3 regions of the Pseudoalteromonas sp. 68 DY56-GL68 genome follow, and region 1 is predicted to be linked to each of the others. Evidence: predicted binding sites of a transcription regulator. Region 1 holds the regulator's gene; each other region holds the start of a gene.
What was found. The regulator sigma-54, encoded in region 1, starts transcription at its own class of promoters, with help from an activator protein. The targets are predictions, from matches to a motif close to GTTGGCACGNNNNTNGNNT.
Positions count from the first base shown of each region.

Region 2: the regulator sigma-54 is predicted to act here: its motif matches at 4,902-4,920, upstream of NYF15_RS07765 (TorF family putative porin).
Region 3: the regulator sigma-54 is predicted to act here: its motif matches at 5,122-5,140, upstream of flgJ (flagellar assembly peptidoglycan hydrolase FlgJ).

Region 1 is NZ_JAOCZL010000024.1:30,639-38,599, reverse strand. It holds gene lptA (lipopolysaccharide transport periplasmic protein LptA) at 1-181, shown strand, start outside; gene lptB (LPS export ABC transporter ATP-binding protein) at 178-903, shown strand; gene NYF15_RS19370 (RNA polymerase factor sigma-54) at 1,012-2,508, shown strand; gene hpf (ribosome hibernation promoting factor) at 2,535-2,822, shown strand; gene ptsN (PTS IIA-like nitrogen regulatory protein PtsN) at 2,826-3,278, shown strand; gene rapZ (RNase adapter RapZ) at 3,279-4,124, shown strand; gene NYF15_RS19350 (HPr family phosphocarrier protein) at 4,138-4,410, shown strand; gene mgtE (magnesium transporter) at 4,621-5,979, shown strand; gene NYF15_RS19340 (YgiQ family radical SAM protein) at 6,020-7,961, opposite strand, start outside.
Region 2 is NZ_JAOCZL010000011.1:128,042-136,002, reverse strand. It holds gene rplE (50S ribosomal protein L5) at 1-283, opposite strand, end outside; gene rplX (50S ribosomal protein L24) at 300-614, opposite strand; gene rplN (50S ribosomal protein L14) at 625-993, opposite strand; gene NYF15_RS07775 (AsmA family protein) at 1,271-3,214, opposite strand; gene NYF15_RS07770 (hypothetical protein) at 3,564-4,730, shown strand; gene NYF15_RS07765 (TorF family putative porin) at 5,017-5,694, shown strand; gene NYF15_RS07760 (aldo/keto reductase family oxidoreductase) at 5,756-6,652, opposite strand; partial or broken gene NYF15_RS07755 (IS630 family transposase) at 6,938-7,925, opposite strand.
Region 3 is NZ_JAOCZL010000020.1:165,168-173,128, reverse strand. It holds gene NYF15_RS12595 (flagellin) at 1-626, opposite strand, end outside; gene flgL (flagellar hook-associated protein FlgL) at 861-2,114, opposite strand; gene flgK (flagellar hook-associated protein FlgK) at 2,117-4,114, opposite strand; gene flgJ (flagellar assembly peptidoglycan hydrolase FlgJ) at 4,128-5,084, opposite strand; gene NYF15_RS12575 (flagellar basal body P-ring protein FlgI) at 5,210-6,304, opposite strand; gene flgH (flagellar basal body L-ring protein FlgH) at 6,317-7,000, opposite strand; gene flgG (flagellar basal-body rod protein FlgG) at 7,016-7,804, opposite strand; gene NYF15_RS12560 (flagellar basal body rod protein FlgF) at 7,826-7,961, opposite strand, start outside.

The DNA.
Region 1 (7,961 bases):
ACTCACATTAGTTGGCGATGCGCAAGTGACACAAGCAGGGCAAAAAGTCAGCGCAAAAAGTATAACTTATGACATGGAACAACAGCTAATTAGTGCTGAAAAAGACGAAAACTCAACGGATCGTGTGCATACAATCTTAGTGCCTGTTGATAATAAAAAAGATGATAAAGGCCAGCCATGAGTACATTAAAAGCAGAGCTGCTAGCAAAGAGCTATAAAGGCCGCCAAGTTGTCAAAAATGTGGGACTAGAAGTCGAAGCAGGCAGTATTGTCGGCTTACTAGGTCCTAATGGTGCAGGTAAAACCACCACCTTTTATATGATTGTTGGGCTAGTGCCAAGCGACAAAGGTAAAATTAGCATTGATGACAACGACATCACTTTATTACCCATGCATAATCGTGCTCGATTAGGTATTGGCTATTTACCTCAAGAATCATCCATTTTTAGAAAGTTGACAGTCTACCAAAACCTGATGGCGATTCTTGAAACACGCAAAGATCTTAAAAAACAGCAACGAGAAGAAACACTCAATAACCTGCTTGATGAATTTAGTATTCAGCACATCCGAGATAGCCAAGGTATGGCGCTATCAGGAGGCGAGCGTCGCCGTGTTGAAATCGCGCGAGCATTAGCCGCAGATCCAAAATTTATTCTGCTAGATGAGCCTTTTGCTGGTGTTGATCCAATTTCAGTGTTAGATATAAAGAAAATTATAGAGCATTTGAAAAACCGTGGTATCGGTGTACTAATAACTGACCATAATGTTCGAGAAACCCTTGATGTTTGTGAAAAAGCCTACATTGTTTCTCATGGGGAGCTAATTGCATCAGGCACGCCTGAACACGTATTAGCAGACCAAACGGTACGCGATGTCTATCTAGGCGAGCAATTCAGGTTGTAACCAATACACCACCGACTAGAGCATCTGCTAGACTTACAATAATGACAACATATTGATATTTACTCAAAGTAGTATCAATCAATGATTTAAAAGGATTGTTAGGGATACATGAGGCAATCATTACAGCTGCGCATGGGCCAGCAACTTACAATGACTCCACAACTGCAACAAGCCATTCGCTTATTGCAGCTTAGTACATTGGATCTCCAGCAAGAAATACAAGAAGCGCTTGATAGTAATCCTCTGCTTGAAGTAGAAGAAGCGGATTATAATGAAGAAGCGATCGGTAAAAACGAACAAAAATCTGACTCTGATGATTCACAAGTCACAGCTACAGCAGAAGAAGCACCCAGTGAATACGAGCAAGAAAGCAGTGATGCACTCAATAAAGATACCGTCAGTGACGACCTAGCAATGGATGTCACATGGGATGAGTACATGAGTGCAGCCCCTTCAACCTCGTCAGGGCCAATGCCAGAAGATGAGTCTATTTACCAAGGTGCGTCAACCGAAACTCTCCATGAATACCTGATGTGGCAACTACAGTTGACTCCATTTAGTCCGACCGACGAAGCAATTGCTGTTGCTATAGTCGAAGCTATCGATGACTCAGGTATTTTAACTGTGAGTTGTGAGGATATTGTTGAAAGCTTTAATCAAAATGATGATGAAGAAGAAATAGAACTTGATGAAGTCGAAGCGGTCTTAAAAAGAATACAGCTATTTGATCCTGTCGGTATTGGTGCTCGCAGTTTACAAGAGTGCCTATGTATACAACTTCGTCAATTCGATGCAGATACACCTTATTTGGCTGAAACTAAAATGGTTTTATCTGAGCACATCGAATTATTAGCAAGTCGCGACTATCGTACTTTGATGAAAAAGACTAAGCTTAAAGAAAACGAGCTTAAAGAAGTGATGACGCTTATCCATAGCTTGAACCCTAAGCCCGCGGATAGCATCGTACGTGAAGAGTCTGAATACGTCATACCTGATGTATCGGTAAAAAAAGTTAAAGGTCGTTGGGTGGTTGAGCTAAACCCTGACTGTATGCCAAAGATCAGAGTAAACAGCCAGTATGCGGCTATGTCACGCTCTGTAAAATCAAGCAGTGACAGCCAGTTTATTCGCTCTCATCTGCAAGAAGCTAAGTGGTTTATTAAAAGCTTAGAGAGTCGGAATGATACTTTATTAAAAGTAACGAACTGTATTGTTCAACAACAACAGGCTTTCTTTGAACACGGCCCAGAGGCGATGAAGCCGATGGTGCTAAATGATGTCGCTGAAATGGTCGAAATGCATGAATCGACGATTTCACGGGTAACAACGCAAAAATATATGCATACCCCAAGGGGTATTTTTGAGTTGAAATATTTCTTCTCAAGCCACGTCAGCACAGAAAATGGTGGCGAGTGTTCATCAACGGCAATACGCGCTTTAATCAAAAAGCTTATTGCCGCAGAAAACTCAGCGAAGCCATTGAGTGACAGTAAGATTGCAGATATATTGGCTGAGCAAGGAATTAAAGTAGCTAGACGTACAATTGCAAAATACCGAGAGTCTCTAGCAATACCGCCGTCTAATCAGCGTAAAAGCTTGATTTAGACGTTTTACATAGAAGGAAAATGCTTATGCAACTAAACCTAACTGGTCGTCATGTAGAAATCACAGATTCATTAAAAGACTATGTAAACACCAAGTTTGCGAAACTAGAAAGGCATTTTGATCATATTAATAATGTTCATGTCATTCTAGATGTAGAAAAATTAAGTCAAAAAGCAGAAGCAACTTTACATGTAAACGGAGGCGAACTGTTTGCCTCTACAGAGCATCAAGATATGTACGCGGCCATCGACTCGCTAATTGATAAGCTTGATCGCCAAGTTATTAAACACAAAGAGAAATTAGCTCGACACTAAATTATGAAACTTAGTTCACTTACTAGCCAGGACTGCAGCAAAGCTGCGGTCCTTTTTAATAGCAAAAAAAGAATTCTCGAATTTATCAGCGAACTAGCTCATGAGCAGCTTCCTCATCTATCGCAGCAAGATATTCTTAATGCTTTACTCAATCGAGAAAAGTTGGGGAGTACAGGAATTGGTAGAGGCATTGCTATTCCGCATGGTCGTATGTCGGGTGCTGATAAACCACATGCGTTTATTATAGTGAGCGAATCGCCAATTAACTTTGATGCAATTGACAACCGCCCTGTTGATATTTTTGTTGCACTCATTGTACCTGATGGAGACTGCCAACTTCATTTAAAGACCTTATCAACAATTGCTGATAGACTAAAAGATAAAGAATTTTGTAAACAGTTACGCAGCGCAAAAACCGATCAGGAACTGTTTCAAGTTATTGCATCAGAGGCATAAATGGAATTAATTATTATCAGTGGCCGTTCTGGCTCAGGTAAATCAGTCGCTTTACGAGTCCTTGAGGACCTTGGTTATTATTGCGTTGATAATATTCCTGTAAACCTATTACCTTCGCTAGTGCGTAGTGTTTCTGATAATTACGACAAAATAGCGGTCAGTATCGATGTGCGTAACCTGCCAAAAGAGCAACAAGAATTTAATGATATTCTTGAATACTTGCCAGGTTTCGCCAACCCAACATTATTTTACCTTGATAGTGATGATCAAACACTCATTAAACGTTTCTCTGAGACAAGACGCTTACACCCGCTTTCTTTAGATTCTTTACCGCTCGATTTAGCAATTAAGCAAGAAAAAATACTGCTTGATGTCCTAATTACCCGCGCTGATTTTATGATCGACACAACGGATTTAAGTGTACATCAGCTAGCAGAGTCAATTCGTGAGAAGATTCTCGGTAAAAAAGATAAAAAGCTCATTATTACCTTTATGTCATTTGGCTTTAAGCATGGTATCCCGAAAGAAGCTGACTATGTATTTGATGCACGCTTTTTACCAAACCCGCACTGGGAGCCAGATCTTAAGCCACTTACGGGGCTCGACCAACCCGTTAAAGATTACCTTGCAAGCCATAGCATAGTGCAAAAATTTACTTGGCAGATTCAAACCTTTGTGCAAACGTGGTTACCACACCTTGAACGCAATAACCGCAGTTATTTAACTATCGCAATTGGCTGCACGGGTGGACAGCATCGCTCTGTTTACTTAGCACAGACGATTGGTGAAAGTTTCGCGAAAAGCCATGCGAATGTAAAAATTCGCCATCGTGAGCAAGACTTATAACAAGGGCTTTAACATGTATGCTGAAAATACGTTTTTAATTCAAAACAAACTTGGCTTACACGCGCGCGCAGCAACTGTACTTGCACAACTTGCACTTCAATTTGATGCTAAAATTATGTTATATCAAGATGACAAAGAAGCTGAAGGTGACAGTGTACTTGCTCTAATGTTATTAGAGAGCAGTCAAGGTAAAGAAGTTCGAGTTGTATGCGAAGGCCCTGATGCAACAGCTGCACTTAATGCAATAGGTGAATTAATAGCACAACGCTTTCATGAGCAAGAATAGCATTTGCTAAGCACGAAAGATTTACGTTAAACTTAACTTAGATATTTAAATTTCTCTTAAATATCTTACTTTTAAGTCATTCGTTCATCTTATATAACAAATATTCTTAATATAATGGTTGCTTTAAACGATAACTCAGCAAATTTATTATTGTGCAACTATGCTGTATTTATTTAGCCAGAGCTCACTTTTTTAGTTGTAAGGACGCCAATGCCAGAAGCCTTTGAACAAGATTACCCACTACAACAACTTAAACAGGTGACCAAGTCACTTAATAGTGGTCAATTTGTTCAAGTGCGCGGTATGCTAGCTAAAACAGCACCTTGCGATACAGCACTGTTACTTGAGTCATCTCCTCATAAAATCCGCCGCATGTTGTGGCAACTCGTTGATCCGGATGTACGTGGTGACGTACTTGAAGAGCTTTCAGAGGATGTACGTCTTGGCATTATTGCCCAGATGGAACCTGAGCATATTGCCGCCGCAACTGAGGACATGGACGATGATGACTTAGGTGAAGTACTTCGTAGCTTACCTGATACTGTCTATCAAGATGTTGTCGGGGCTATGGATACGCAAGATAGAGAAAGAGCGACTCAAGCACTTTCTTATCAGGAGCGCTCTGCAGGCGCACTAATGAATAGTGATACTGTCACTATTCGCCCCGATGTTACATTAGACGTTGTACTGCGTTATTTACGTCTACGTGGTGAGCTACCTGAAGGTACAGATGATCTGTACGTGGTTGATAAACATAACTGCTTTTTAGGCGCCTTGTCATTAACGACACTTTTAACCAGCCCATCAGACAAAATTGTTCGCGACTTAATGGATGAAGAATGTGAGTCTATTCTCATTTCGATGGACGAAAGTGATGTTGCTCAACTATTCGAGCGTCATAACTGGATTTCCGCGCCTGTTGTGGATGATAACGCCCACTTGCTTGGTCGTATAACCATCGATGACATCGTTGACGTCATTCGTGAAGATGCAGAGCATAGCATGCTTAGCCTAGCGGGTCTTGATGATGAAGAAGACACCTTTGCACCCGTTCTGAAAAGCTCGCAGCGTCGCTCTATTTGGCTTGGGGTTAACCTATTAACCGCATTGTTAGCTGCCATCGTTGCAAGCTTCTTTGAAAACACCTTAGCAATCTTACCAATCCTGGCGGTACTTAATGGAATTGTGCCTTCAATGGGAGGAGTTGCTGGTAGCCAAACTCTTACCTTAGTTATTCGTGGTATAGCCGTTGGCCATATTAACCAAACCAACCAACGCTTTTTATTACTCAAAGAACTCGCCATTGGGGCACTAAATGGTGTTATTTGGTCGATATTAATCGCCGGTGTTGTTGCACTCTGGCAGTGGGACTTTAAGCTCGGTGCGGTGCTAGCCTTCGCAATGTTTATGAATCTCGTTGCAGCAGGTATTGCTGGTGCGAGCATTCCTTTAATCTTAAAGAAAATGAAAATTGACCCTGCTCTTGCAGGCAGTGTCGTGCTGACCACCGTCACCGATATTGTGGGTATTTTTGCCTTTTTAGGCACCGCAACCTGGTTATTAATCTAATTTAATATAAAAACGGCCCTTCTAAGGGCCGTATTTATATTTACTTTGCACGCTGCTTATTTTTACCCACTCTAGGTTTAGTATTGGCCTTTTTAAACTGGCTAAAACCAGTATGACGTGTCAGTGCTGCACGGCCTTTACCGCCCTTCCCTTTCGCTGCTTTCTCGTTGCGGCCCTCTTCAGGCACCAAGCAATTTGGTCCTTTACCAATTAAGTTCGCCTTACCCATTTTTTTTAGCGCTTCACGGATCATTGGCCAACCTGCTGGATCATGATAACGCAATATAGCCTTGTGTAAACGACGCTGGCGTGCACCTTTTGGTACAGCTACTTGCTCAGTATTGTTTTTAATATTACGCAGCGAGTTCATCTCAGTATGATAAATCGTTGTTGCATTTGCCATGGGTGATGGATAAAAGTTCTGCACTTGATCAAGCTTAAAGTCATTAGACTTTAACCACAGCGCCATGTTCACCATATCTTCGTCTTTGGTGCCTGGATGAGCCGAAATAAAATACGGGATCAAGTACTGCTTCTTACCCGCTTCTTTCGAATACTTATCAAATAACTCTTTAAACTTATCGTAGGCACCCATACCCGGCTTCATCATTTTAGAGAGTGGGCCATCTTCAGTATGCTCTGGAGCTATTTTCAAGTAACCACCAACATGGTGAGTAACTAACTCTTTTACATAACGAGGATCTTCAACTGCTAAGTCATAACGAACGCCAGAGGCAATTAAAATCTTCTTCACACCTTTAACGTCACGAGCCTTTTTATAAAGTTCGATAGTTGGCGTGTGATCAGTGTCCATATGCTTACAAATATCAGGGTATACACAGGATAAACGACGACACGTGCTTTCTGCCTTTTTGCTCTTACAGCGTAACTTATACATATTCGCTGTCGGCCCGCCTAAGTCAGAAATAACCCCTGTAAAACCTGGCACTTTGTCACGAATTTGCTCAATTTCATCAATGATAGATTGCTCAGAACGGCTTTGGATAATGCGCCCTTCATGTTCAGTAATCGAACAGAATGAACACCCGCCGAAACAGCCACGCATAATATTCACTGAGGTTTTGATCATCTCGTAGGCAGGGATTTTCTCATCACCATAACTTGGGTGTGGAATACGCTGATAGGGTAAACCGAATACCCCATCCATCTCTTCTGTTTCAAGTGGGAATGCAGGCGGGTTAACCCAAATAGAACGATCGCCATGACGTTGAAATAACGCACGCGCACAGCCAGGGTTTGTTTCTTGGTGCAAAATACGCGATGCATGGGCATAAAGTGGTTTATTCACACTCACTTGCTCATACGCTGGCAGCTTAACGTATGTCTTTTCCCATGGCTTAGGCCGCGCAGGCTGAATAGTAATTGGTTTAGCAGCCTCGGCGGTTAAATCAATACCCGCTTGTTTAAACTCCGACTTACTACAACCAACATCATCGGCCCCATACGGATTTGGAATGGGATCAATCTTACCGATTTTATCGATGGCAGTGGAATCACTACCACGCCAGCCTGGTAAAGGCTCTTTACGAATAACCGCAGTACCGCGGATATCTTGAATTGTCTCTATGGCTTCGCCACCAGCGATGCGGTGAGCAACCTCAACTAGTGGTCGCTCGGCATTACCGTAAATAAGAATATCCGCTTTGGCATCAAACAACACACTACGGCGTACTTTTTCTTGCCAATAATCATAATGAGCAATTCGACGTAAACTCGCCTCAATACCACCAATGATCAATGGTACATCTTTATAGGCCTCGCGGCAGCGTTGACTGTATACAACCACTGCGCGATCAGGACGCTTACCGCCAACATTACCAGGAGTATAAGCATCATCATGACGAATACGTTTTTCTGCGGTATAACGGTTGATCATTGAGTCCATGTTACCCGCGGTTACACCAAAGAATAAGTTAGGCTTACCTAACGCCATAAAAGCATCTTTAGAGTTCCAATCAGGC
Region 2 (7,961 bases), on a different contig from region 1:
GCTCGCCACGTAGGGTTACTTTACAACCAATTGGGTAACCTTCACGCACTTTGAAGCCTGCAACTGATTTGCGTGCTTTAGTGATTAGAGGTTTCTGACCAGAGATTGCTTCTAGATCCGCAACAGCGTTATCTAGGATCTTCTTGTCAGCTAGAGCTTCGCCCACACCCATGTTTAATGTGATCTTTTCGATCTGAGGGACTTGCATGACAGAGCTGAAACCAAACTTCTCTTGAAGCTCAGCAACTACTTTGTCTTTATATACTTCATGCAGTTTCGCCATCATTCTACTCCAACTATTAGATAGTTTTACCAGTAGATTTAAAGATACGTAATTTCTTACCATCTTCAATCTTGAAACCTACACGATCTGCTTTACCCGTTTCCGAGTTGTAGATCGCAACGTTTGATACGTCGATAGACGCTTCTTTCTCAACAATACCGCCAGCTTGGTTCAACTGAGGAACAGGCTTTTGGTGCTTCTTGATTAAGTTGATGCCTTCGACAAATACTCGACCAGACTCAGTAACAACTGAAAGCACTTTACCGCGCTTACCTTTGTCTTTACCGGCTAGTACGATTACTTCGTCATCACGACGGATTTTTGCTGCCATGATAGACTCCTTATAGTACTTCTGGGGCTAGTGAAACGATTTTCATGAACTTTTCAGTACGAAGCTCACGAGTCACAGGGCCGAAGATACGAGTACCAATTGGCTGTAAGTTATCATTTAAGATAACAGCCGCATTGCTATCGAAACGGATCAATGAACCGTCCGGACGACGAACGCCTTTTTTAGTACGCACAACTACTGCGTTTTTAACATCACCTTTCTTCACTTTACCGCGAGGAATTGCTTCTTTTACAGAAACTTTGATGATATCGCCAACCGCTGCATAGCGACGGTGCGAACCGCCAAGGACTTTAATACACTGCACTTTGCGAGCGCCGCTGTTATCAGCAACGTCCAGCTGAGTTTGCATTTGGATCATGTTAATGACCTCCGGTGTAGAAATTACAACACGCCTTAATTTTGTTTAAAATCAAGACATTTCGGTTAAATTCCACTCAAAAAACACGCGAGTTGTCTCTTAAGGGCGGGCAATTGTATCAGCAATGACAGTGAAGTGGTAGGTTATTTTTTAATTAATTTTATAATTAAGTGTTGCTAAGTTGAGGGGGTCTGTATGGAATATCAGCACTTGTTATTGATTATAAAACAAACAGGGCGCCAATGCGCCCTATTTTGATTTACATATTAAAGTTTTATTAATTACCGAATAGGCCTTTTAATTTATCTTTAATTTTATCTTTTGCCTTTTCCTTTACTTCTTCCTTCGCTGCGTCACTAACGTCAAGCTTGAAACCAACATCATGGAAAGGACCTTTTATACGTAAAGGGATCTTAAAGCCCGTACTGTCATCAGTCGTGCCCTGGCCTTCAATTGAATCAACAATTCCTGTCACTAAACGATAATCGACATTAGTCATTGGCAAGTTCACTTTACCTGCCCCTGTAATGCGAATTAATGGGCTAAGTAATGATAAGTCATTGTTTGTCCCTACTCCATCTGTAAAATTAAAGCGACCTGTAAGTGCTGAGAAGTCTGTTTGCTGAGAGTTATCGAAACCAGTATCTAACCCTTCAGACACTGCATTTAAGTTCCCTTTAATGAGCTCTTTACCTTTGCGCACCATCTCTGCCACATTCGCACCTTTAATTGCACCATCTGCAAACTCAAATGCTAACTGACCATCTAATGCATTAACAAAGTCTTTTTGACTTTGTCCTGTGGTCGCTAGATCCCAGTTTAAAGAGCCTTTACCCATAAGCTTATCGAAACCTGCTGCATCAGTCAGTAATGGCTGTGCATCAATTTTATCTAAAGCAAAGTTAGTGCTAATTTTATAGGGTGTTTGCTTAGCATTGACTGTGATCACACCTTTACCACTGCCTTCATAAGCAACAAATTTATCTAAGCTAATTTTTGCTAGTGCATTTTTAAGGTTCACCGTTAACTGGTTTTCACCAAGTGTAATATCATTTGCTTTTAGACCACTTGAACGCACAACAATATTTGCATCAAGTGCATTTAAGCCACTCATATCAATTGGTGTATCATCCCAAACAATTGGCTGTGCAGGCGTATCTGTGGCCGGTTCTGCTTGCTCTTCTTTAGCCACACCCTCTGGTAGGTAAGGGTTCAAATCAAGCATACCTAAATCAATATCGGCATTCACAGCTAAGCGACTCCCTAAGTTAATGTCGCTTTTACCTTTAATTTGTAGCTCATCTAAGGTGGCAAGTAACTCAGTAAGCTTAAACTGCTGCCCTTTTAGGTGCATTGACCCTTTTACATTAAAGGCATTAAACGCATTTTCTTTTGCATTAAGTTCAACACCTTGCCAGCTTGCGATCTCTTTAACTGAGTCACCACTTACTGATAACTGACCTTGCACATCTTTACCCATTTGGGCGATCGCGCCTTTGAAGTTTACATCCACTAAACGTGAATCAACCTCGGTGCTGACATTAAAAGTTTCGCCTTCAATCGCTTTTACCGGTGTATCTATGGTGACATCTAAATCAAAGCGTTCACCCATATAGGTAATACCGCCTTTTAACTCAAGAGTCTTACGAAGAGAAGGTAATAAGATGGCTAACTCTAAATCGCTTATCTGTTGCTTTGCCCCAGTTTTACCATCAAGGTAGGTGAAAGTCCCGCCATAGATTGCTACTTCACCAAGTTCGATATCAAAGTTATCTGGTAAGTTAACAGCGCCAGAACTCTTTTGCTGCTCTGTCTGTGGTTGCTCAGCAACCGCATCAAATAATTGCCAGTTTGCTTTACCATTTTTATCGGTTTCTAATAATATTGTTGGTTCATTAATAACAAACTTATCTAGTTTGAAATCACCGCCAAATAAAGACATCCATGGAATACGGATAGCCAACTGTTGCATGCTCGCCATGTCTTTTTGTGAACCTGTTTGCATATTAGCAAAATGTACATCGTTGAGCTCAAGCGTTAATGATGGAAATACCGACAACTTTTTATCACCATTAATAGTCAGACTACGACCTGTGGTTTGTTCTACTTGCTCCGATACTTTGTTAAATATCGCGTCTGTAGGTATGAGGAATGGTGCTACGACTACTAATGCAATCAGTAATACGAAAATGACACCAACAATTTTCAGTAAGGTTTTCATAATCATCCTTAAACATGGGCAAACAATGTTCATATCATAGCGGGAGTTAGGCGCAATTGCATTGCCCAATCCATAAAAAGGTTTGTAAACAAGCTTAGGTATAAGAATATGAATCAACGCTGAAATAACTTAGAGCCATATATAGAGAAAAATAACCCACAAATATAAATAAATAGTTTAATGAACAATCGAGGTGCTCTAAGCATGCTTTTACTATTAAATGAAAAGTCTTCACTGTAGGTTACATCTAAGGGGTGACTTCTGTATGATGCACGACCCTGTTGTTTTTGCACCCTGTGTACTAAAATCAAACAACCTAATTTGGTCAAAACTGGAGTATCGATTAAGCATGAAGAAACTGCTTATTTCACCGTCAAAAATGGCGCTTGGCGAGCAAGAAAGTCAAATTTATCAAAACATCCTCAAGCAAGCCTCTGATATCAGCTTAAATCTAATGGCAGTTAAAGTAGAAAACCACCCTGAAGACTTTTTAGGTTGGTGCTATGAGCTATTGAGTGCAAGCCGTGATCGCATTAATTACGATCTATTAGAAGATAAGCAATTACCGACACTTAAAAAACTTCATGACTTATTAATTTCTGCAATCAGCTTTTTGCAGTTAAAAACGTTAAGAGTTGCGCCATGGCCAGTTATCGCAAGTTTCATCGATCAGCATAAAGAGCTTGTAGCGCTTGATGAGCAACTACGCTTAGCTAATTACATTGCTGCAATTAAATCGCAATCACTCAAAGAGATGATCCCAGAAGACCGTTTAGCGTTTTCAGGTAAACACAGTGCCTCGCTCGATCCAAGCAGCTATAACTTTGACGTTGAATGGTTTGCTTCAACTAAAAACGCCAAAGGTTTCCATCAAATGTTGAGTGATTTACCTGGTGCGTTCGATGAGGCTCTTGCACACATTCCACTTGAGGGTGAAGTAACTCAAGAACATTATCAGCATTTTATGGTTGCTTACTTCATGGCATTTAATGGCAGCGATGAAAAGCCAACGCTTGCTCCTGCTACTCGCTTGCTTGCGATGCGCCGACCTGACGTGTTTACACCAATCGTAAATAGTAAACTTGATGCCCTTTGTGCAGCCCTTGGCATTACGAAGCTAAATAACCGCGATTTCGAGCGCTACTGGCAAGATGTTGTCGAAGCCATTCATAGTATGCCTTGGTTCAAAATGGCTAGTGCGGCAAATGAGCTTGAGCAATCTCTAGTTGAAATCAAAGCCCTATTGCCTAGCTTCTTTTATTATGCAGATAAAAGTACCGCTGATAGCTCTAACTATATTAAGTTACTAAACAAGCCTAAAAGCAGCACAAGCTCTGCGGGTAAAAAGACTGTACGCCGTGGTAAAGAATCGGCTGAAATACTGGTAGACCGAGCATTAGCAAGTGATGATATCCCTGAACATATCAAAGCTAAGCGCGATTCAATCATCAGTGAAGTTGAAAAAGGCCGTAGCGTTGAAGAAACCATTAGTTTAATGCGTGCCATTTTCGGCTAAGTCTCTATCAAGTAAGAAAAACCTGGTTGCGTCTTCATTGTGCAACCAGGAAATTTATTGCACCATGCAAGTGCGCATGAATAATTCAAATACAAGTAAACTTTAACCAAAAGAATACTTACAAGACTGTTTTAAAAGAAATAAAGCATAAAAATTCCCACCGTAAATTAACTTGGCACAACCAGTGCTATATCGTATCCAGACAACACATAAAAATAATGCCCCGATAAATAACCAGACTGCAATCTGAAATGGGCAAAATCAACATAACAACAGGATACAAAACATGCTAAAACTAAAAAAAGTGGTCGCGGCCAGCGCCCTCACGCTACTTACTTTAAGCTCGACGTATAGCTTTGCAGAAGTAACAGCTAACGCGGCAGCAACCTCAAACTACTTATGGCGTGGTCAAGAGCAAGGCGGCGGAGATGCCGCAATTCAAGGTGGTATTGATTACGCAAGTGAATCTGGCTTTTATGCGGGTACTTGGATATCAAATGCTAGCTGGGCAGAAGATATGACCTACGAGCTGGATCTCTACGCTGGTTTTGGCGGCGATATCAATGAAACCTTTAGCTACAATGTAGGCTACATCTATTATGCATACCCAGATGCGGCCTCGTTTACCGATGCAGACTTTTCAGAGATCTACGGTAGCATTAGTATGGGTAGCTTCACGTTTGGCGCAGCCGTATTAGCTTCATCAGCAGCAAGCGGCGATGGCACCGACTTTGGAGATTCACTGTATTTAAATGCCGATTATAGCTTTCCAATCGGAAGTAATGGCACAGAGCTGGCGCTGCATGTCGGCCATTACTCAGGTGATTTCATTGGTGATGACAATATCATCGACTACGGTGTTTCGGTATCTAAAGACGGCTTTACATTAGGCGTTTCAGATACTGACATTGATGGAACAGATGTGAAAGTGTATGTCGCTTACGCGGTAGATTTTACACTTTAAAAAAGAATGTGTTACTTGCTGCAACACGAAGGGCCGCAAGGCCCTTTTCTAATTTAGAAGCTTAAGGAACACTGTGGCCTGTTGAGCCCTGCCAAATACGATACCACTGCTCACGGCTTATCTTAAGAGCCTTAGCAGCAACAGCTGATTTAACGCGTTCAATATTACCCGTACCTAGCACTACAGATGGCGCACTTGGATGCATCAATAACCAGGCATACACCACTTGATCAAGAGAACTTGCACCAACTTCAGTGCCGACCTGCTCTAACACTGCGCGTAAACGTATCGCTTTTTCATCATCACTTGAGAACAGACGTCCACCTGCTAATGGTGACCAAAGCATTGGTTTGATATCGAGCAATTGACATTGGTCTAAAGTTCCATCATCAAGGGCTTTCATTTCGTAAGGCGAAAACTCAATCTGATTGGTAACCAATTCAAAATCTAAACGCGACTGCAACAAGCTAAGTTGCGATGGGGTAAAATTAGATACACCAAAATCAATCACATCACCATTTGCTTTTAGGGTATTAAATGCTTGTGCCATTTCATCGGCGTTCATTAAGTAATCAGGGCGATGGATAAGTAATACATCTAAACGATCAGTGTTAAAGTTTTTAAGTGACTGCTGTGCTGAGGCAATTATATGCGCGGCACTTGAATCATAATGATTTGCTTTGCCTTGTAATCCTAGGCTTGCAAACGCAGGCTTAATACCACACTTGGTAATTATTTTAATTTCATCACGAATACTTGGTTTCAACTTGAGCGCTTTACCAAATTCGGCTTCGCAGCCATATTCACCATAGATGTCAGCGTGGTCGGTATGAGTAACACCGGCCTCTATCGCTTGCTCTAAAAAGCCTAAACATTGCTCTGGGCTCAATTGCCAATCTAGTAATCGCCAAAAGCCTAATACTAATTCACCAATACTACGTGTGCTTCCCGTTACCATAAACTAACTCATACCCTCCTGTTTTACTTAAGTCCTGCAAAAGAATCATTGCCAACCCACTTTTATGCCTAGCTTTTTCACTTTGAAATAAATAAGCACAGCAATCAAGTCTATCATAATGTGGAGTACACCTGCAGAGCCTTGTGTGGTTAATTTAAAAGCTGATCGTCAACGGTTTCGATGGTGATACATTTCGAAAGCATAGCCCTATTTCAAACTGTAATTAGTTGCTGTTTGATATTTACTACGTAGCTGTTAATAATAGTCGATATCTTGTTCAGCCAGTTATACTATTCCGCATAAAGAATAAGTCAATTTTATCCATTTCCGATTGCACATTTTCTTTACTCGCTCTGGCACTGAAATAAAGTGATTCCATGCCTTTGAAACTTCATTAACAATTTCTTCATAGCCTGAAAGTACTTGATCGGATAAACAGTGTTGTCGTACCCAGCTCCAAACTTGTTCTATTGGGTTTAACTCTAGCGAATAAGGCAGGAGATTTATTAATGTGAGGTTTTTAAATTCTGCTGCAGTATCATATGTGTACCAACCAGCACCAACTATTATCACTACAGCGTGCCTTCCAACAGGTGTCGCGTGTGCTATCTGGCGCATGTGCTGCGTCATCGCTTCTTTATTTACGAATGGGCTAACTAACGCTTCTGTTTAGCCTGTAGCTGGACATACCGCGCCAAATAAGTATCCACAGTCAAATTGCTGTTGTTTTACTATCTGTGGCCGAGTGCCTGTTTCAGCCCAAATACGTGTAGTCGGATTTTGCTGGCCAAATCATACTTCATCCTGAAACCATACGTCGATACGATCAAGAGGAAGGTGTCCCGGTGTGTGAAGGATCGTTTCCAGTTGGAAATTTTTTAAAAACTTCTTGGTTCCCTTGTGACTGTTTTGGATGCTTTGAACGGCTAGTGAGCCAGCTAAAACCAAGTTGCTTTAATATTCTACAAACATGATTTAAGTGGTAATGAACTCCAAATTCAGTACTGATGTAATGCACAATGTCTTCAACTGTAAGGCGGCCACCTTGAAGTGATGTGCTCTTGCCATTTATAAATTCTGCGAGCGAGGCCAGTTGTGACTCTGTTAATTTAGATGCGCGCCCTTGAATTGGCTTATTATCTAAACCAAGCAGTCCACACTCTAAGTAGCTAGCGACCCACTTATTAACACTCCCTCGGGCTATGTTAAGGCGTTTAGCAATATTGGTTCTGCTATTACCCTCATAAAATAATGACACCGCAAGCAATCGCATACGTTTTCGAGCGTTTTGTTCTTTTCTTGAGAGTCT
Region 3 (7,961 bases), on a different contig from region 1:
GCACCCTTATAACCAGAGAAAGTTACGCTGCCCCCAGTACCATTAGCAAACTCTGTTGCGAGTGTTGAAGCATTAAACTCACCAAAAACTGACCCGCCACCTTTCACTTCATGTGAGCCGATATCACCCGCAGCTGTGCTCTCAAGTGTTACATCAATCGTTTGGTTCGCATCTGAGCCCACTTGGAATTGCTTAGTGCCAAAGGTTCCATCGAGTAGCTGTACACCACCGAACGTTGTTGTATCAGAGATACGAGTTAATTCTGTTTGTAATGCTGTAACTTCTTGCTGTAGCGCGTCTCTATCTTCTGCTGAGTTTGAACCATTTGCAGCTTGAAGCGCAAGCTCACGCATACGTTGTAAGATACTGGTAGACTCTTGCATCGCACCTTCAGCTGTTTGCGCCATTGAGATACCATCATTTGCGTTACGCTGTGCGACTGCAAGACCGTTTATTTGTGATGTTAAACGGTTTGAAATTTGTAGGCCCGCTGCATCGTCTTTGGCGCTATTAATACGCATACCTGACGCTAAGCGTTCCATTGAGGTTGTTAAACCTTGACTTGATTTATTCAGATTACGCTGTGCGTTTAGTGACGACACATTAGTATTGACTGTTAATGCCATTTTACCATCTCCTAGTTTTAATTAGGCTGTGGTCCAATGATAATGTGAGGAACCACGCGCTTTGTAAAACACATAAAGCAGGAAGCGTGCCAGCTCAAAAATAAATTTTAAAACCATGTTTTATAAGCGTTTTTAATTCACTCCTTATGATAAAGCTCATAATAAAAAAGCCAGTGACAATTTATTGCCACTGGCTTTTTTAGAAATAGGCAAACTATTTCCGATGTTTTGTCACTATAAATAATCAAACAATGTTAAGTTGGCTAAGCGTCCAAAGGTTGCTTGTGATGCCTGCAACGCTGTTTCATGTTTCGTTAAATCGCTAATCGCTTCGGCCATATCGACTTCAACTAAGTTTGCTTTACTCTCTTTATTATTAATATCTAACGCGCTATTTGAGTCAGTCACTTGCTCAACCAAGTTCATACGTGCACCTAAACTTGCTTGAGTAAACACAACTTGATCACTGGCATTTTGTAATTGCACCAAACCATCAGCGAGTGCATCGTGCAGCTCATCACCTTCAAGGCCACTATTAAGGCTAGTGATCAGGTTTTGCATGGTATTGAGTACATTTTCTTTTTGCGGTTGTTGCAACGAAAAGTCAAACGTACCAGGGGCTGCGCCCTCTAGCTTAAACTCCATACCAGCATATTCAATTGGCTCGCCTGTATATTCACCAGTCACTGCTGGGGTGATTGGATTACCATAGCCGTCATTAATAACATAGGTATCAGGGTCACCAGGGTTAACACCTGGAACAAGTTCGACTTGAAATGTATTATCTGCAGGCAATGCCGTCGGGTTCAAGTCGTAATTCGCTTGATGGAACTTATCAAAATCAGCTTGTTTTTTGACATACACAGTACCCGATGTAACACCGCCTGCCGCTGTTCCCTCATTTGATACTACATCAAGGCGGGCATTCACTTTTTCGAACGCAGTAAAACCATTATCACTTGAGCGAACATCAACACCTTTAGCTATTGTTACTTTATGCTGTCCCTGATCGCCTTGATATTCATATAGGCCAGTTAGCGTATTCAGGCTGTATGTTTGCGTGCTATCTTGATAACCAGAAAAAATATACTTGCCATCTTCAGATTGACTATTCATTGAGCTGAGCAAAGACTTTTGCAGCTCCTCCAGCTCACTGGCAATGGTTTGTAAGTCTGTCTGGCTCATCGCCCCATTACCGGCTCGAATTGCTAGCTCTTGCGCAGCCTGAATGGTGGTATTGATATTTTGTAGTACACTTTCTTCTGTTTCTAATCGGCCATTCAGTTGATTAATATTTTTAGTATACTGCTCGTTTGTCTGAATTTTATTTGTAAATAAAGATGCTTGCGAGTAGGCAGACGGGCTTTCTGAAGTCGATAAATATTTTTGCCCAGTATTCACGCGCTCTTGTGCATTAGCAACACCTTGCTGCCCTTCAAGAATTTTGTTGATACTGCTTTGGTACATTAAATTATTAGATAAACGCATAATTACCTCGCCGCACTTAATAAGGTATCAAAAACTGAACGGGCAGTCGCAAGCACTTGTGCAGACGCCGCATAAGATTGTTGAAAACGAAGCAAATTAGCAGCTTCTTCATCTAGGTTTACACCCGACAAAGATTCATACCATGCTTCAGACTGCTCAGCCAACGCTGTAAAAGCTGCGCCATTCGTTTGAGCTTGCCCTGTAACCACACCAATATCAGACACTAAACCAGTATAGGCTTGATTAACGGTTTGATGGTTATTATCTGCTGAGCCGTCAACATTTCGTCTCACGATATTTGAATTCTGAATATCAGCTAGCAATAAACCATTACGGTTATCGTCAATTCCGCCTTCATTTGCTTCCACAGTAAATGTATCACCTAAAGCAGGCGTACCTTCTATATCGAAATCAAAACCGTAATTTACAAAGTTACCGCCTGCTGCTGAAAGCACATTTTTTAATGGCGGTGTTCCGTTGAATGTTTCAGTATTAACCCCATCAGACACTGTATATTCATCTGGCTCTGCAGTTTTAGAAATCGTAATACTGCCATTAGGTAAACTGACTGGAGAACCGAAATAGCCTGCATCGGTTACTGTTCCAGCAGTAATACTGGCATCACTGGTGTTGTTGATATCATTAGCTGTTCGAATAGGCGATGCAAGCGCTAAGTCTTCGGGTCTGTTTGTAGCTAGCTCTAAATTGCCAGAAGCGTGAGAGTTTAATTTAACCATAAACTTATCACCGACATTCGCCGTGCCAGAAACATTGAGCTCTAAACCAAATGACTCACCACCGGCAGGTGTAATAGTTGAAGAGTCAATAACCCCACCCACTACATCTGCGGTGGTTACTGCACCAATTGGCTCACCTTTATTATCAACTGCTTGGATTTCCACTGTCGTAGGGCTGGTATAACTAATCACAAAATCACTGGCTGGTAGTGAACTACCAAACCCAGCTTCAACAGTTGCCGTCATTGATGCGTTACCCGTATTTGCCTGATACGCAAGGCCATTGGTTGAAGGGATAGCAAAAATATCTCCGCCCATTTCACCATTCGCAGTCATACCTAGGTGATTCTGTTGGTTAAATGCATCAGCAAGCGCCAACCCCATTTGACCAAGCTGGTTGTGTGCCGGCACGAGGATGTCATCACGAAATGATAAAAGACCACCAATTTTGCCTTTTAATTTACCCGTATCCACCTCAAGCGGCACAGCTTTGCCACCATTGACATCTAACTTAAGTTCTTGAAAACTCGGATCAGGATCGCCTGTTAAAGAAAATAAATTAAATGTACCATTTTCCATAACTAAGGCTTCGCCTGTGCCTAAATAAACTTGCTTTTCACCGTTACTGCCATCAAGCGTTTCAATATCAATTAATTCAGATAAATCACGAATCGCTTTATCACGTTCATTATAAAGGCTACTTGAAAGTGACTCACGGTCAGTGCCATCAACAGCAACAATTTGTGAATTCAGTTCACTTATACTTTGAATTAAATTATTCGCTTCTTCGGAAAAGATTTCTAGCTGCTCATTCACAACCGCTTTTTGCTCTGAAACAATCCCCGATAGTCTATCCATCTGATCAATTAAATTCTGTGCATCTGTCATCACTAAAGAACGCGCAACATTTGACGATGGCTGATTTAGGCTTTCTTGAATATTATTAAAAAACGAATTAACACTGGTTGATACACTATTTGACTCTTCTGAGAATAAGCTATCCATGCGGCTTGCTTCTGTAACAAATTGGTCAAAAAATGCTTTACTTGACGTGTCACGATTGAGCTGTTTTTGCGCAAACTCATTGAGTAAACGATAAGTTTCACCACGACCAACTTGATTGTCGATCATGGTAGTAAATTCTGTTCGCTCACGTACATAGCCTTCTGTATTAACATTGGCTATGTTTTTACTGGTGGTTTGCAGCAACTGTGAGTTTGCTCTTATACCAGCATTTGCAATGTCATAAATATTAAATGACATGAGGGCTTACTCCTTAACGTACCAATGAAGCAGCAACACTTTGAAGCTCAACACGCTTTAGTACCTGCTTTATTTTATCGGCATAATTTGGGTCTGTTGCATAACCTGCTTTTTGTAAAGAATCTAAAAATGCTGCAGGCTCTGCGGTGTTTTCAAGTGCTTCTTGATAACGAGGATTCTCATTGAGGAAATCCACAAAATCATGAACACTTTCTTTAATCGATTGATAAGAACGAAAACTGGCTTGTTTCTTAACAGGCACACCTTGCTCAAACTCCAAAGTAAGTTTGCTTGCTTTGTCACCTTGCCAGCTTTTATCAGATTTAATATTGAATAAGTTGTTACTACTGGTGCCGTCTGCTTTGCTAATAATGTGTTTTCCCCAACCTGTCTCAAGGGCAGCTTGCGCAACCATGACAGCAGGGTTTAAACCAATTTTCTCAGCTGCATTTTTAGCATGTTCCCACACTGTGCTGATAAATGATTCAGCATCATCAAAGCGATTTTCAGTTTGTTCATTGGCTGATGCAGTCTCGACAGCTTTAGTCGTCGTATCTGGCTGTTCAACACCACTTGCACGTCTATCACTGTTAAACTCAGTTGTAGTCCTAAGCACAGAGCCTGGCATAAATTTTTTGCCATCAGGCGATAACTGCTGAACAATAAGATCTGCTAAACCCAATGAGCCATTTGAAGACAGCTCGACTGATAGTTGCTGATCATGCATTTCTTCAAAAAACTTTACGCCACTGGTGTTAAAAGGACTGTCTTTATCTTCGAACGCTTCATTCGCTTTACGCATACTCTTTAAGAGCATTTGTGTGAAGATAGATTCAAATTGTGCCGCCGCCTTTTTTAGCGCCTCTTTTGACGCATCGCTAGAGGCATCACTTTTTAGGGCACTTTGACGTAATGAGTCTAAGTTACCTAAATCAAAAAAGTTTTGCTTGTCGAGATGATTAGTATCCATCAGCTTTTTGACACAATAATTATTAATACCCAATCAAATGCAAAAAATGAGCCAACAAATAAGAGAAAAGAATTTAGAATAATAACGCAGAGACTAAAAACGCGCTTTCGCGCGTTTTTAGTTAATTAGATAATCACAAGTTGTCCGTTTATGGCCCCTGCTTGCTTAAGTGCTTCAAGAATGGCCATTAAGTCACCTGGCGCTGCCCCCACTTCGTTAATAGCACGCACCAGATCATCAAGACTAATTCCTGGATTAAATACAAATGCACGAGAATCATCTTGGTCAACATCGATAATGCTTTGATTAGTCACAACTGTTTCACCCTCGCTAAATGCGTTTGGCTGCGAAACATTTTGCTGCTCAGCGATGGTAACGGTTAATCCACCATGCGTAATCGCCGCCGGTTGCAATTTAACATTCTTACCAATCACTATCGTGCCTGTACGTGAATTAACAATAATTTTTGCTGCAGTGTCAGCGGGTTTGAACTCCAAATTTTCAAGCGTTGATAAATAAGCAACACGCTGCGATGCATCACGAGGTGCAAGTACTCTTACTGACGCCGCATCAATTGCTTGCGCACTATTTGGACCAACTAAGTCATTAATTGTTTGCTCTAATCTTTTTGCTGTTGTGAAATCAGGGCGATTCAAGTTAAAGGTAATGTAGTCGCCTTGCATAAACGGGCTTTTAACTGCTCTCTCAACCGTTGCGCCATTAGGAATACGCCCAACAGTGGGTGTGTTGATAATAACACGGCTACCGTCAGCACCTTCTGCGCCTAACCCACCAACGACAAGGCTACCTTGGGCAATCGCATAGGTGTTGCCATCAACCCCTTTTAAGAAGGTTTGCAGTAATGTACCACCACGTAGGCTTCCTGCACTACCAATTGAAGAGACCGTGATGTCAATTGTTTGGCCAGGCTTTCTAAATGCAGGCAATTCTGCGTGCACAGCAACAGCGGCAACATTTTTAATTTTTGGCTTTAAACTCGCCGGCAAAGTTATGCCAAAACCATTAAGCATGGCTTTAAAGCTTTGTTCAGTAAAACGGCTTTGTTCACCAGTACCTGGCAAACCAACCACCAGACCATAGCCAACTAATTGGTTAGAGCGAACACCTTCGACCATAGAAACATCTTTAACCCGCTCAGCCTGCACACTAAACTGCAAACTAAGTAAGCAAAGTGCGATGATGCATTTAACCCCATTCATGATGTGTTACCTCTAAAAAGGAAAAAGTGAACTACTGAAGAATCGTGAAAGCCACCCTGCACTTTGCGACTCTTGCATTTGCCCTTTTCCTGAATATTGAATTCGTGCATTCGCAATGCGATTCGATGTGACTGTATTATCGGCGGTCACATCCTCAGGGCGAACTAAGCCTTCTAAACGAATAAATTCTTCGCCTGTATTTAAGGTTAGCCACTTTTCACCGCGGATCACTAGGTTGCCATTAGGCAAAACGCGCATTACATTGACGGATATATCACCAAATAAGCTATTAGACTGGTTTGACTTTGAATCGCCTTTAAATGATGAACCTGAGCCAATACCAAACTGGATGCTATCTCCGCCTATATTAACTGGGTTTCCACCTAAGCCAATAACTGGATCTAAGCTCGCATCCGTTTCTTTATCTGTTTCAGTTTTTGCCGCTTTCGATGCTTGCGTAGACTCTTGCAACTTAACAGTAATAATATCGCCTGTTCTAAGTGCTTTTTTATCTGAATACAAATCATTTGATAGGTAACTATCAAACAATGAACCTGTTGGTACCATTTGTTCAGCAGAAGGCTCTGGATACATAGGTGCATAGTAAGGGTCATCCTGAACCACATGGTGGTTCTGTGTTGACATACAACCACCTAACATAAGTGCTGCCGATGTGACTAAGATAATATTACGCATGCGACCTCCTACCCATTAAAGCTGCTGATTAATGTAGCTAAGCATTTCATCAACGGCTGAAATCACTTTTGAATTCATTTCATAAATTCGTTGCGTTTCAATCAGATTAACAAGCTCTTCAGTTACATTAACGTTCGACGTTTCAAGTGATCCTTGAACCACAGTACCTAAGCCATCAATTCCTGGATTACCTTGCACAGGCGCACCACTTACAGCGGTTTCTGTATAAAGGTTTTGCCCCATCGGCTCTAAACCCGACGGATTAATAAAATCACTGATTGTAAGCTGACCAATCACGACATTTTCTGCTTGTCCTGCCACCCGCACAGATACTTCACCATCTTGTGAAACAGTGATTGATTGCGCATCGTCAGGGACATTCATTTCAGGCTGAATAGGGAAACCCGCACCAGAGGTTACAATTCGGCCATCTTCATCGGTTGTAAATTGACCATTACGTGAGTAAGCAATATTTCCATCTGGCAGTTGTACTTCGAAAAAGCCAGGTCCTGAAATCATCCAATCGAGTGAGTTTTCGGTGGTAAGCATATTACCTTGCGAAAAGTTCTTTTGGTTTGCAACTACTTTTGCACCCGCACCAAGCATTAAACCTGATGGCATTTCAGTATCTTGTGATGAGCGACCACCAGGCTGATTGATATTTTGATATAGTAAATCTTCGAATACAGCACGGCTTTTTTTATAACCTACTGTGCTGGCATTCGCGAGATTATTTGAAATCACCGAAATATCGGTTTGTTGGGCATCAAGCCCTGTTTTACTGATCCACAATGCAGGATTCATAATTCTACCCTCTCAGTGCTATTAAACGATGCGTAACAGCTGATCTTGACGTTCATCAATCTCTTCCGCTGTTTTCATCAATTTAACTTGTAATTCAAATTGGCGTTGATGGCTGATCATATCGACCATTTCATGTACAGGATTCACATTGGACATT